4 regions of the Desulfopila inferna genome follow, and region 3 is predicted to be linked to each of the others. Evidence: riboswitches for the same ligand, from Rfam matches in the RefSeq annotation. Region 3 holds a riboswitch; each other region holds the start of a gene.
What was found. Region 3 has a riboswitch for cobalamin ahead of trpD (anthranilate phosphoribosyltransferase). Riboswitches for the same ligand answer to the same signal wherever they lie in the genome.

Region 1: linked by a shared signal. The riboswitch ahead of JWG88_RS05400 (hypothetical protein) and the one ahead of trpD (anthranilate phosphoribosyltransferase) in region 3 are both predicted to bind cobalamin.
Region 2: linked by a shared signal. The riboswitch ahead of thiC (phosphomethylpyrimidine synthase ThiC) and the one ahead of trpD (anthranilate phosphoribosyltransferase) in region 3 are both predicted to bind cobalamin.
Region 4: linked by a shared signal. The riboswitch ahead of JWG88_RS09415 (TonB-dependent receptor) and the one ahead of trpD (anthranilate phosphoribosyltransferase) in region 3 are both predicted to bind cobalamin.

The regions. Positions count from the first base shown of each region.
Region 1 covers NZ_JAFFQE010000002.1:306,662-309,795, reverse strand. Annotated here, with positions in the region: gene JWG88_RS05405 (ABC transporter substrate-binding protein) at 1-768, opposite strand, end outside; gene JWG88_RS05400 (hypothetical protein) at 777-1,742, opposite strand; cobalamin riboswitch at 1,835-2,012, opposite strand; gene JWG88_RS05395 (MFS transporter) at 2,252-3,134, opposite strand, start outside.
Region 2 covers NZ_JAFFQE010000001.1:21,201-24,334, reverse strand. Annotated here, with positions in the region: gene JWG88_RS00085 (ABC transporter ATP-binding protein) at 1-229, shown strand, start outside; gene thiC (phosphomethylpyrimidine synthase ThiC) at 232-1,554, opposite strand; cobalamin riboswitch at 1,647-1,860, opposite strand; gene uvrC (excinuclease ABC subunit UvrC) at 2,042-3,134, shown strand, end outside.
Region 3 covers NZ_JAFFQE010000008.1:226,775-229,908, forward strand. Annotated here, with positions in the region: gene JWG88_RS18485 (hypothetical protein) at 1-203, opposite strand, end outside; gene trpD (anthranilate phosphoribosyltransferase) at 209-1,309, opposite strand; cobalamin riboswitch at 1,490-1,716, opposite strand; gene JWG88_RS18495 (biotin--[acetyl-CoA-carboxylase] ligase) at 2,017-2,940, shown strand; gene JWG88_RS18500 (biotin transporter BioY) at 2,957-3,134, shown strand, end outside.
Region 4 covers NZ_JAFFQE010000003.1:262,807-265,940, forward strand. Annotated here, with positions in the region: gene JWG88_RS09415 (TonB-dependent receptor) at 1-1,276, opposite strand, end outside; cobalamin riboswitch at 1,414-1,646, opposite strand; gene JWG88_RS09420 (hypothetical protein) at 1,975-2,703, shown strand; gene JWG88_RS09425 (ASKHA domain-containing protein) at 2,773-3,134, shown strand, end outside.

The sequences.
Region 1 (3,134 bases), on a different contig from region 3:
CCCTTTCTGGGCGATAAAGACATCGATCTTGGCGGCATGAGAGAGGATCCGCTCCTTGGAATATGCGGCAATGTTGGTATTGCGGATCTGCCCGGCATCTGTTGCCACATTTCGTCCTCCGGCCTGCTCCAGGGCGAAGAGGGCGATGGAGGAGGGGGCGAAGGTTTTCATCTTGCGATGCATCGATTCAAAATAGACCCATGGTCGCTCGTCCTGAGGAATGCGGGAGACATAAGCGCCGATGGCGTCTATCCCGGCCCTGAAATGCTCTATCATATCCTCCGCGTTTTTCTGCCTGCCGCTCAGTCTGCCCAACTCCCGCCAGTAATGAAAAATTTCATCGACCGTGGTGGGCTGCAGTGAAACCACGGCAATACCGGCCTCACGCAGTTTGGCCATCAGCTGGGGATAGGAGCGTTCTATCATGGGCCGCACCAGGATGAGATCCGGACCGGCGGCAATAAACCTCTCCGGGTCCTCGCGATAGGAAAAACGCGGCTTGTCCAAGATATTGGCAGGAAAATTATCCGAGGGGGAGATGCCGATAAGTTGGTCTGCGGCGCCCATGCTGACCAGATTTTCGGTATGAGCGGAGTACAGCGATATGATGCGCTTATAGGTTTTGCCGGTATCGTTCCGAGTGGAGGCTGCCGCCGGAGCGGTGCAGAACACCAGAGAGCAGAGGATGGCAAGAAGAGCGGTTTTCCTTGATTCCCACCGGAGAATAGAGAGAGTGCGCAGCAAATGGACTGAGATTGCCGGATTCATATATTTTTTCATAACCCAAGAGTGATTTGATAATAACAGAAGCCGATAATAATCACGCATGCCGCTCTGACCAGCTGGCTCACCGCCACCAGTTCCATGGCCAGCCGAGGAGGAAAGATCCCCACATAATAGGGGAGCTGATGCCGAATCGCCCGGATGGGTGCGGCCAGGATATTGCCGGCCAGCAGGGCCAGCACCACCTCCCGAATATCCAGACTGTTGTTGGCCAGCAGAGCGCTTGCCGCGGCCAGTCCGGCTGAGAATTCTGCGGTTACATGAAGAATAACGATGCCCAGGCTCTGCGGAGGGAGCCAGCTGAGAAACCAGGCGGCGGCAAAAATTTCTTCAAGCCGGTCAAAAACATTGAAGCGGCCGAGGATATAGAAAAGGACATACGCCGGCACCAGAAACAGCGCGATCCTCTTCATTCGCTTTTTCAGTCTCTTCATACTCTTCTTTAGCGCCTCGCGCACGGTCGGCTTTTTCGCAGCCTTTTGCGGGGGGGCGGCCGGAGTTTTGGGTTTTTTCAGCAGCAGCCTGCTTATCGCCACCACCGTCAGGGTCTGCAGGAGCGCAGCCAGAAAGGTGATGCCGACATAAATTACGGCAGCTCCTTTGATGAGCGGGACGGTAAGAAAGAAAACAGTGGGCAGGTGGAGAAAATAGCGGGGCAGCGAGTTGAAAAGATTGGCGAGAATCATTTCCTTTTTCTCCAGCTTGCCCTTGTCCAGCGCTTCCGCCAGCATGGTATTGGCCGACACTCCGGAGACAAAGGCCATGGTAAAACTTGCTCCGGTAATTGCCGAAAGGTGGCCCAGGCGGATCAGAGGACGGGCCAGCGCGGCCAGATGGTTTGTCCATTTGAGCGATTCGATCAGGCTGGCTGCCACCAGGCCGAGCGCAACGAAGATGAGGATGCGCGTCAGCGGCCAGAGAAGCTGCGACCATATTTCAGCGGGCAGTAGAGTGTCCATAAATAAAAAAAATCCCGGAGCGCTTTGACACGTTCCGGGATTACCCTGATTTATCCACGAAATGGTTAGTCCCTCACCGTTCCAGGGTGAATGCGGACTTGTTGTACCAGACAGGTCTTCTGACTCTCGGTTCTTCCTCCTCTCGCGTCTTCCCACACCTGGTGCAGTGACATTGTTTGCGAGATTCGTCTCCGATTACAGCGGCGGGTCCGTTCCTGATTTGCACAGGATTCCCTATTAAGCTTGCGCATCTGATATCTATCGTTATTAAACTTGTTACCAGAAAACTCCACAACCGTCAAGCAGCCTCATCTCCTGCTTTGTGCGCAATATCTTTTCCGCCTGAACTCACCTGGGGCAATGGAGCTGGCGGTTCCGGCGACATCACTGATATAGTTGCTGAAACAGCTCCTGCACATCGGGAAATTCCGGCTGAACAAAAAAGGCTTTTAATTGTCCCGGAAGATCGGGAGAATTTTCCCGGCCGCTCATGAAGAGAGGGCATCAGGTCATGCTGAGGTCGATTCTCTGATTTTGCTATAGGCGATCAGGAAACCGATGGAAAAGAATCCGGCAAGCAGTCCCAGCAGAAAAGCCCAGGTGTAAACGCCGGTTATATCGATGGTCCACCCGCAAATTACAGGAGATATGATGGAACCGAGGCCTAAAAAGACGGTCCACAGACCGACGACGCTCCCCGTCTGGTTCCGGGGAAAGGAATCCGATGCCGCGGCCGCATACATAGGCCAGACTGCGCCATAGGCCAGCCCGTAAAGGCCGGCTGCTGCGTAAAGCGTCCCTGCAGTTCCCGCCAGCGCCATTCCCAGGCAGGCCGTTCCCATGATACTGCTGCACAGTATCATGACCTTGCCTCTGCCTATTCGGTCGGAAAGCGGCCCCAGGGTCAATTGGCCGATGACGCCCATGAGGGCGATGATTCCGACAAAGCGGGTGGAGACGGCATAATCCAAATGCAGGGATTCGGTGGCATACACCGGCAGAAAGGTAAAAGGAACAAGCACATTGAAGCCGATCAGGAGGTACGACATGCCGACCATCCAGAATCCTCTGCTGCGGAGCAGGGTTTTGTACATGATCCCCACATAGATGATGCGTTCGTGCGCGGAAACCAGGCGCTCTTCCACTGCTTCCGGATTGCGCACCAGAATCAGGTTAAGCACGGCTACCGCCATACCGAAAACCCCCATGCTTATCCAGCCCGTCCGCCAGCCGAACCCAGAAACCAGAACCGGCAGCAGCCCGCTCCACAACGGAATACCCAGGCCGATTCCGATCGAAACAACAGACAACGCTGTTCCCCGCTTGTTGTCCGGCACCCATTTCTGCACCAGGGAAGCTACCGGCGCCCAGCAGGCGGCATGGCCCAGACCG
Region 2 (3,134 bases), on a different contig from region 3:
GGACATGACGATCCAGGCGCAAATAATCAAATTACTGCAAGGCCTGCAGGATAAATACAACATGACGTATCTTTTTATTTCACATGATCTCAGAGTAGTTCGAGCTCTTGCCGATCAGGTGGTGGTCATGCAGCATGGCAATATTGTCGAGGCAGGTCCTGCCGCGGAAGTTTTTTCCGCTCCCCGGCAGGAGTATACCAAAAAGCTGTTCAATGCCGCCCTGGCCTGATATCAGTCCTGAACGTTACGACACTTTTCTAAACTGATATCATCCTTGAAGAGCGATATGCCTCTCTCCATTGCACAAAAATCCCCGCACATAGTACATGTGCTGGTATTTTCCGGAGTCCTGCTGCGCCTTACCTCTTCGGCTTTTTCCGGAAACATCAGCAGCTGAAAATGCTCCTTCCAGTCGGTATCACGCCGGGCCAGGGCCACTTTTTTTTCATGGTGGCGCCTCTCCGGATATTTGGCGATATCGCCGATGCGCGCAGCAAGACGGGTAGCCCGCAACCCTTCCCGGACATCGTCTTCATTAGGCAGGGCGAGATGCTCGGCAGGCGTTATGTAGCAAATCAGGTCGGCCCCATGCCAGGCTGAGCTTGCCGCACCAATGGCCGCGGTAATATGATCATAACCGGCTCCGGAATCGGCAGGCAATGGCCCCAGGACATAATAAGGCGCCCCGCCGCTCATGGCCTTCTCCAGCATTATATTGCCTTCAATTTCGTCGAGCGGCACATGACCGGGTCCTTCCACCATCATCTGGCAACCCATATCCCTGCCGAGTTCGGCAAATTCGCAGTTTATGATCATTTCCGCCATCTGCGCCCGGTCATGGCTGTCGTGGATTGCTCCGGCGCGGATACCGTTGCCCAGGGAAAGCACTGCGTCATATTTTTTCATCAATGCACACACCCTGTCAAACTGCTCATACAGGGGATTTTCAAGGTTATTGTATTCCATCCAGGAGACCATGAAGGTGCCGCCCTTGGAGACCAGACCGCCATAGCGATAGCCCTGGTTGCGTAGCCTTTCGATGGTATATCTATTGATACCGCAATGAATTGCCATAAAGGAGATGCCGTCCTCAAGCTGCCGCTCAATCAGCTCAAAAAGATATTCGGCCTCCAGTTTATTGGGGTTGCCGTATTTTGCCGCGGTTTCGGCAAAGGCCTGATAGAGTGGAACATTTCCTACTGGGAGTGAGCAATTTGCGAGAATCTCCCGGCGTATTAAATCGAGATCTCCACCGGTCGAGAGCTCCATCAGGGTGTCAGCCTGCTCCTGTTCCGCAATTTTCGCTTTTCGCACTTCAAGATCGATATCGAAGATATCCGATGAAGTGCCGATGGAGGCATTGACTTTAGTGCGCAAGCCTTTGCCGATGCCTACAATTTTCTGCTGCGGTCTATGCGGATGCACCGGAATGACGATATGGCCATCTGCCACTCTTTGCCTGATATCCTCTGCGGCAATACCTTCCTGTTCCCCGACCGCGCTCATCTGTTCGCTGATTTTGCCTTCTTTTGCCACTTCGATCTGTGTTTTCATTGCTGTTATCCTTCTTTAAGTATGGATAGTCCGCGGGCAAAAAAAAAGTCCATGGAAGAGCTGAACTCCACCATGGACTTGTCTGGACTACAAAGTCTTTTGTCTTACAGGCAGGTCTTCTGACTTGCGGATCGTCCTCCAGCTGAACCTTCCCGTCTTCTCACCGTCAAGATGAGTGCAACAGTGGTATATACAGCTTTTGTCCCCGCTTACAGCGCCGGCCCAACGTTACGGATTTGCACCGTATTCCCTTTTCATCACCGTCGATTTTACCATCCTGGTGACACCTGCAAGATATTTATTCACTCAATACCGGAAAGATGCTTCCATGTAAAGTGGAAAAATGGTTTTCTTCATGCTGAGTAACTATTCAAGGAAAACTGCCGGTTTTGGCTTCTTGCTGAATAGTTACCAGGCTGGTTGCATTGCCGCCGTGCAATGACTATAATATTTGACCGCAAATCAAAACTTTAAAATAATTTTTCTAATGTTTTCTCAAGATCTTATCAGCTCCATACCGCATTCCCCAGGCGTCTACCTGATGCTCGATTCCAAGTCCGCGGTGCTCTATGTAGGCAAGGCCAAGGACCTGGTCAAAAGGCTTTCCTCCTACAGCCGTTTCAATGGCGGCAGCCACAGCAAAACCTCCATTATGCTCGCCCAGGTAGACAGGGTCGATACCATCATTACCCGTACCGAAAAAGAGGCCCTTATCCTCGAAGCCTCTCTGATCAAAAAACATGCGCCGAAATACAATATTATCCTTCGCGACGATAAAAATTATCCGCTGATTAAAGTCACAGTCCAGGAAAAGTGGCCACGGGTGACGATGGCGCGGCGAAGACAAAAGGACGGAGCGCGTTATTTCGGTCCGTATTCCTCTTCATCGGCCATGTGGGCAACACTGCGACTCATATCGAAACTGTTTCCGCTACGGCGCTGCAAGGGCGGAAAACTGCAAACCAGGAAACGTCCATGCCTTAATTATCAGATGGGACAATGTCTGGCGCCTTGCTCCGGTCATGCCGATCAAAAATCATATATGGATAATGTGGCCAGGATAATTATGATCCTGGAAGGAAAAAATAAAGACCTTCTTGCTACTTTGGAGAGGCAGATGAAGCAGTACTCCGCCGCCTTCGATTTCGAGCGGGCTGCCAAAAAACGGGACCAGATAAGCGCCCTTTCCCGGACCCTAGAAAAGCAGGTGGTTTCCGCCGGTCATATTTGGGACCAGGACGTTTTCGGCTTCGTCAGGGAAGATGCTGCTGTGGCCATTGCGGTGTTGATAATCAGGGGCGGCCTGATCAGCGGCAGCAGAAGTTATTTTCTGGCGGACCCCTTCGGTGATGATCAGGCTATTGTATCCCAGGTACTCAACCAGTTCTATTTTCATGGCGACAATATTCCCAAAGAGATTATCCTGCCATTTGAGGTAGCGGATATGGAACTGCTCGCTGAACGCTTTACTGAGTTGAGACAGGCAAAGACGTCAATTATCATTCCCCAGAGAGGCGATAGAACCCATCTTCTCGGCATGGCGCAAACCAATGCCGCTCAACTTTTCGAAGAAAAAGAGA
Region 3 (3,134 bases):
GTCAGTTTCATTAAGCGAACAAAGCTTACGCTAATAAGCATTTTTCTGCACTTTGCCTGCACTTCTTCAAGCTCCGCAAGGGGGAATACTGATGCTTTGTTCATTCCGCATCGCCGGAAATCGCCTTCGGCAAAACGAATGTAATCGTCGCCCACTTTGACGATGAGCAGTTCCGTTGTTTGCTGTGCAGCCTTCTCAACCATTAGCGTCACCCGCAAGTCAGGGCAGCTAGTTTTGCAAGTCCTGCATCTGCGTCTCGATTCTGCACCGACACCCACTGCTCCAGCGTCTCAAAGGCCCTGCCAGACAGCAGGATTTCCCTAGCCCTGGCAACTCCGTCCTGTATGCTGGAAACTTGATTTTGAACATAAAAAATCAAACTGCTATTTAAAATCACAGCATCATTTTGTGCGGTAGATCCTCTTCCGGCAAGGAGTTCACACATATTTTTTGCAGCGATATCCCGATTCTTTTCTGAAATCAGTAGTTCGGGTGCGTGCAAAGAAACACCCACTTCTTCCGGGACAAAAGATATTGGTTCAATCTTCCCCCCGCTTAAACGGGCCCCAACCGTCTCGCCGCAGACGGAAGCCTCATCCATGCCCTTGTCACTCCCGTCTATTGCTCCATATATAATAATCGCGTCACTGTAACCAATGGCCTGCATAACCTCTGCTACCGGCTGCAAAAGTGCTGGAGAATATACTCCTCGAACTGCAAATTTCGGAAGACCTGGGTGGGCAAGAGAGGCGGCAATATTGAGGGGAGAACCAAAACAGATTTGAGAAAGGATACGTCCAAGGGCCAGGGGATGGACCTGGGAACTCATGCCATTAAAAAGACCGATCCCCGCCTCGGTCACACTTTTTTTAACCAGATCAACACCACATTCCACATCGACTCCCAGCAGTTCGACCATATCAACCGTACCGCAGGATGAAGTGATAGCTCGAGCTCCATGTCTGGCGATCTTGACACCTCCCGCAGCCGCCACAAGCGAGGCAGCGGTACTGATGTTAAATGTCTTGAAGGTGTCCATGCCGGTACCGCAGTTATCGACAACGGCCAAACCTTCAAAATTCACTTTTACGGTGTCAAACTCGTATACTGCCTTCCAGCCGCCGGCAACCTCTTCTGCGGTTTCACCTTTTGCGGTAAGAGCGGCGAGAAATGCCCCTTGATGCATCTCGGAAACCTCGTTGGCAAGCACCATTCGAAACGCGTTGTAGGCACTCTCTTCTGAAAGGTTTTCTCCACGAATAAGCTGACCAATATACTGACCAAGTTTTTGATTCTTTTCCGTATCCACTGCATAACACCTCTGTGAAATAAAGTCTGGATACGAAAAACAGGCAGGAAGAGACAACTCTCCGTATCCGACATCATATGCATACAACCCAACATCCCGCTGTAAAAACCACAGGGGCATAAGGGAATGCATACCCAGATACAGAGAATCTCCAGTAGGTAAACTCTGATGATGGCTGAAACAACGCCACCATATCAGGCAGGCTTTCTGACTTACGAATTATTCTGCGAAATAACCGCCTTCCCGGATTTCCTCCAGTGACGAATCTTGATATGCTCAAGAGTTAAGACAGCAGGCTACTCTGTACTTAGTTATTGCAGGCTTCGTATACAGCAATGACTGGCTTGCGACGGATTCACACCGTCTTTCCTTTTAACATAGTGTGCACCTGATGAATTTCTTATACCATCTCAACTCAGAAATTCAATTGATTTCATGATCGCATCATTGCCCTCATATGAATACATGCGCAATGACAATGGACAAGGAATTTCTGCGAAAACGAAAGGAACCGGCTATCCCTCGATGAAATTCGCGAAGTGAGGAGCGAAATATGCCTGTGACTAACTTCATTCGAGCTGCTGGATTTGGAGTAGAGAAGCCTTAGCTTCCGTAAATGCTCATCTTTACCAGACCCTACCTGGCAGAAAATTATTGACATCCACTTCTATTTTCGTTAACCTCCTCTCCAACATAAAGGTAACGAAATGAATCCAAAAGATAAAATTTATAATCTGCTCAGAGATGCTGATGATGTCCTTTCCGGCGAAAGGATCAGTGAAGAACTGGGAACCAGCAGGGTCTCCGTCTGGAAACATATCCAGGGAATGGTTAAGTCCGGGATCCCTATTGTCTCCTCGCCAAAAGGATATCTCTTGAGTTCGGACCCCGACAGTCTGAATCCCCTTGAATTTGGTGACCGCAAGGATCAAATTCATCATTTCGGGGAAATACTTTCGACCATGAATGAAGCTATCAAGCTGGCCCAGCAAGGCTGCCCTGAATTTACCGTCGTTGTAGCCGAACGGCAGACGCAGGGACGCGGGCGCATGGAAAGAGTCTGGGCTTCAGCCGATGGAGGGTTGTATTTTACTCTTGTTCTGCGCCCAATCGTCCCTGTAATGCTGGCCGGTCTTGTTAATCTGGCAGCCGCAGTTGAGATGGCCGCACTTCTAGGCTCCTATGGTATTACGGCGTCTTTAAAGTGGCCTAACGATATCCTGGTCGGCACCCATAAAATTTGCGGGTTTCTCTCCCAGATGGAAAGTGAAGGCGATCTTCTCCGCCACTTAAATATCGGCATCGGTCTGAATGTAAACAATGATCCAAAAAAAGAAGAACCTTCAGCAGTTTCTTTGCGAGAACTGCTGGGCAGGCAGGTGCCGCGCAGAGAAATCCTGATAAATTTCCTGAACCGTTTCGAAAAGCGGCTTGAGAATTTTGATGCTGCTACGGTGATCGAGGACTGGAAGGCCGGTAACTCCACCATTGGCCAACACGTCAGAATTTCTACATTAAGAACTACAGTCGAGGGAGTTGCCATGGACATAAATGGCGACGGTGCTTTAATTCTGCAAATGGACGACGGCAGTCACCAAACGGTAGTACACGGCGATTGTTTCTACCAATAAAGGATATTCAATAAAGATGGACTCATCAACAGCACAATTGAAACCGATGGTATATGCATCACTCATGGCTACCCTTATAGCTGTGGGCTCCTACATCGCCATTCCGATCGGTCCAGTTCCCATTGTCATGCAAAACCTTTTTGTCATGCTGGCGGGCCTTCTGCTCGGCGGACGCTGGGGATTTACCAGTGTCG
Region 4 (3,134 bases), on a different contig from region 3:
ATTCGGCACGATCATGGCGGTAACCACCGGAAACCGCCACCTTGCTGTTGAGCGATACTTCTGCATTACCATAAACTCCCATATCTTCTTTCGAGAGTTCAAACGCTGCCGAAGATGGTGCGCCAAAAAAAACAGATTCGTTGCCGATATCCTCTTTACTCTTTCTATAATCAAATCCTGCAACCAGCTTTGAATCACGACCAAAGAATTTTTCATTTATAACAATTTGCGGAGAAAGAGCCACTGTATCAATCTCAGTTTCTGCGTTATATGTCCCGCCGACAAAGGAAAAAAATGCAGTATTTTCCTTCCTCCTGGTGGAACTTTCCATTTGAAAATAGCTCGTTTCAGTGAAGAAAACCTGCGGTACAATTTGTAAATGATAATCTTTGATATCGGAGAAATCTTCAGGTGTGGTACTTGCTCTCCGTGACACTCCACTCTCTAATTCACTCAGCAATAATGATCCTGGAACCTCTGTGTCGTCTTCATGATAGCTACTGGTAAGAGCGACGTTAAAACGGTCCGAAAAAAAATAGTCAAGATTCAAACCCATATCCCTGGCGTCTGTTCCACTATTGTCTCGATATCCGTCCGATGTTCGGTAGTTGGTGCTCAGTGCGTAACTTAGGCTTTCTGTTGAACCACTGACTGCCAGCCTGGATAGAATCGTGTCGTAACTCCCTGCAACCAGACCACCTGAAAAGAGGAGCTCTTCCCCCTTTTTGGTGATGATATTGATAACTCCACCAGCGGCGTTGTCTCCATATAAAACACTTCCCCTGCCGCCATGTATAATTTCAATCCGTTCAACTCTGTTTTTAGGAATAAGAGTCCAGTCTACACCACTCAAATCAGCTTGATTGATCCGACGGCCATCAATAAGCAACAAGGTGTTCAAAGCTGCCGTTTCACCAAACCCTCTTAGGTCAACCGTTATATTGCGGCCATTGCCGGTGATATCGTTCACTACTATCCCGGGAGTGATCCGCAAGAGTTCAGGAACCGTTTCTGCTGGTGATTTTGCGATTTCCTGCGCTGTAATGACAGTTACATTGGCAGGGACAGCGGCAATCTTTTCTTCCTGTCTCGAGGCGGTAACAACGACCTTATCCATTAATGGAACTTCATCTGCCGTTGCATGAACATTTCCACTTATGAACACACCCGATAGTGAAAGAGTTGTTGCTGCAGTCATGGTGAAAAAACTACCAAAACCAAGTGTTTTTTCCTTTAAGTCCGATCCCTTCAATCCCCCAATTTTTACTTTAAACATTGTCTTTCTCCTTGATTTACAACCTTCAATTGGGGCCCGGCGAAAAAAAAATCCCCGGACCAATTCAAGAATGAATGATCCGGGGATTACCCTTTTATCGCCTGATCCGACAGCAAAATATAGTCCGCGAAATTTGCTATCTATATATCTTTCAGGTAGGTCTTCTGACTTTTCCGCCCTCTATTTGACAGCCTTCCCATGATTGGAATCCAGCTTAATTTTTGGTTGGCTGGAATTTTAGCATCACAGTGGCATATGTTATCGAGAGGGTTCCTTTCTTCAAGGTAGAATCACAGCGGCGGGTCCGTTCCCGATTTTCACGGGATTCCCGATTAAGCCCTTAAAGGGCACCTGAAATTGATTTGCATCGTAGTAATGAAAAAAACGGATGTCAACAAATATCCGCTTACTAATATCCGCTCCTCTATAACGAATGGTAAGGGAAGAATCAATCTCTTTTTTAACCCAAAGGAGTGGAGGCTTTTTACCACAGATTCTCCAGGTTTTTTCCAAATTTCCCAGCCCTTGTATTCAGAAACTCTGAGGAGCATTTTTGAGAGCTTTACGAGCATTTTTTACTATTTTATGCTAGTTTCAGATTATATCCCAGTTGTGATTATACTTGAACTTTCCAGAGGCATTTTGAATTGTATGTATTGACTGCATTCGCTAGGCAATCGTGATTTATCTCTATTAAAATGGAATATAAAATAGAACCAATTCTTGAAGGCGTCGGTGGGGTGATTTCGGGCATGAAAGCGGAGTTGTCTCTTGACAATGTAACAGCGAAACTAAGGGGAAAGCAAAACCGAGCGGCACTTGTTGAAGCAGCTTCAAAAATATTATGTACTGCTCGAGGAATATGGTGCCCCCGAATCGTTTATCGTTGGGTAGATGTCGTGCTGCAGGACAATGACACCCTACAGTTGTGTTGTAATCAATCAATGCACAAAATCAAACTTTCGTTGGGCTTTTCTGGCAAATTTTTACATCAAGCATCCAGAGCGCTTATAGGAGTTTACACAGTTGGTCAAGCTCTGGAGGAGGCAAGTGCCCAAGCATCCAGAAAAAGGCGGGTGCTGGACGCCTACTTGTATGATATTGTCAGTCTTACACTACTGGATCAGTTAAAGTACTCCGTGAACGAGATTGTCGAGTTGTACGCCCAAAAACGTGGCTGGGGAGTAAGCCCCTTTCTCAGTCCGGGATCGGTCCATGGTTGGGAGTTGGAGGATCAAGCGAATCTCTGCTCAATGCTACCGCTTGACATGATCGATGTCAGGCTGCAAGAGAATAACACGCTTATGCCGTTTAAAAGTATTTCCTTTTTAATCGGCACAGGGCCGGGATATCAAGTGAAGAAAGTCAGGGCTACCTGTGAAGTCTGTTCAAAAAGAGAGGCTTGCGAGATGCAAACAAAGGAATAAATGTCCAATCATAATATTAAAATTTTTCCCCATGGGCTAAATATACAAATTGCAGGTGGAGACAGGCTCTTGGACAGTTTGATTGAACATTCTGTTTTTCTGCGTTCCGATTGTGGTGGTAAAGGGGGCTGTGGCAAATGCCTGATCAAGATAAAACATTGCGATGGGACTCAAAAGACAACAGAGGCTTGTCAGGTGACAGTTTCCGAAGATCTCTCCATAGAAATCCCGGTAGCATCTCTGCTCTCTTCCCATATTATCGAAAAAGCTCCGGCGAATTTTCCACCTTCCTTTAGCCAATCCTTCAATAAAACGAAACAACACCGACCTTCATATGGTATCGCTGTGGATATTGGCACAACGACTGTTGCACTCTATCTCTGCAATATGAACTCAGGAAAAGTTTTGTCCTCGGTGTCGGTGGGAAATCC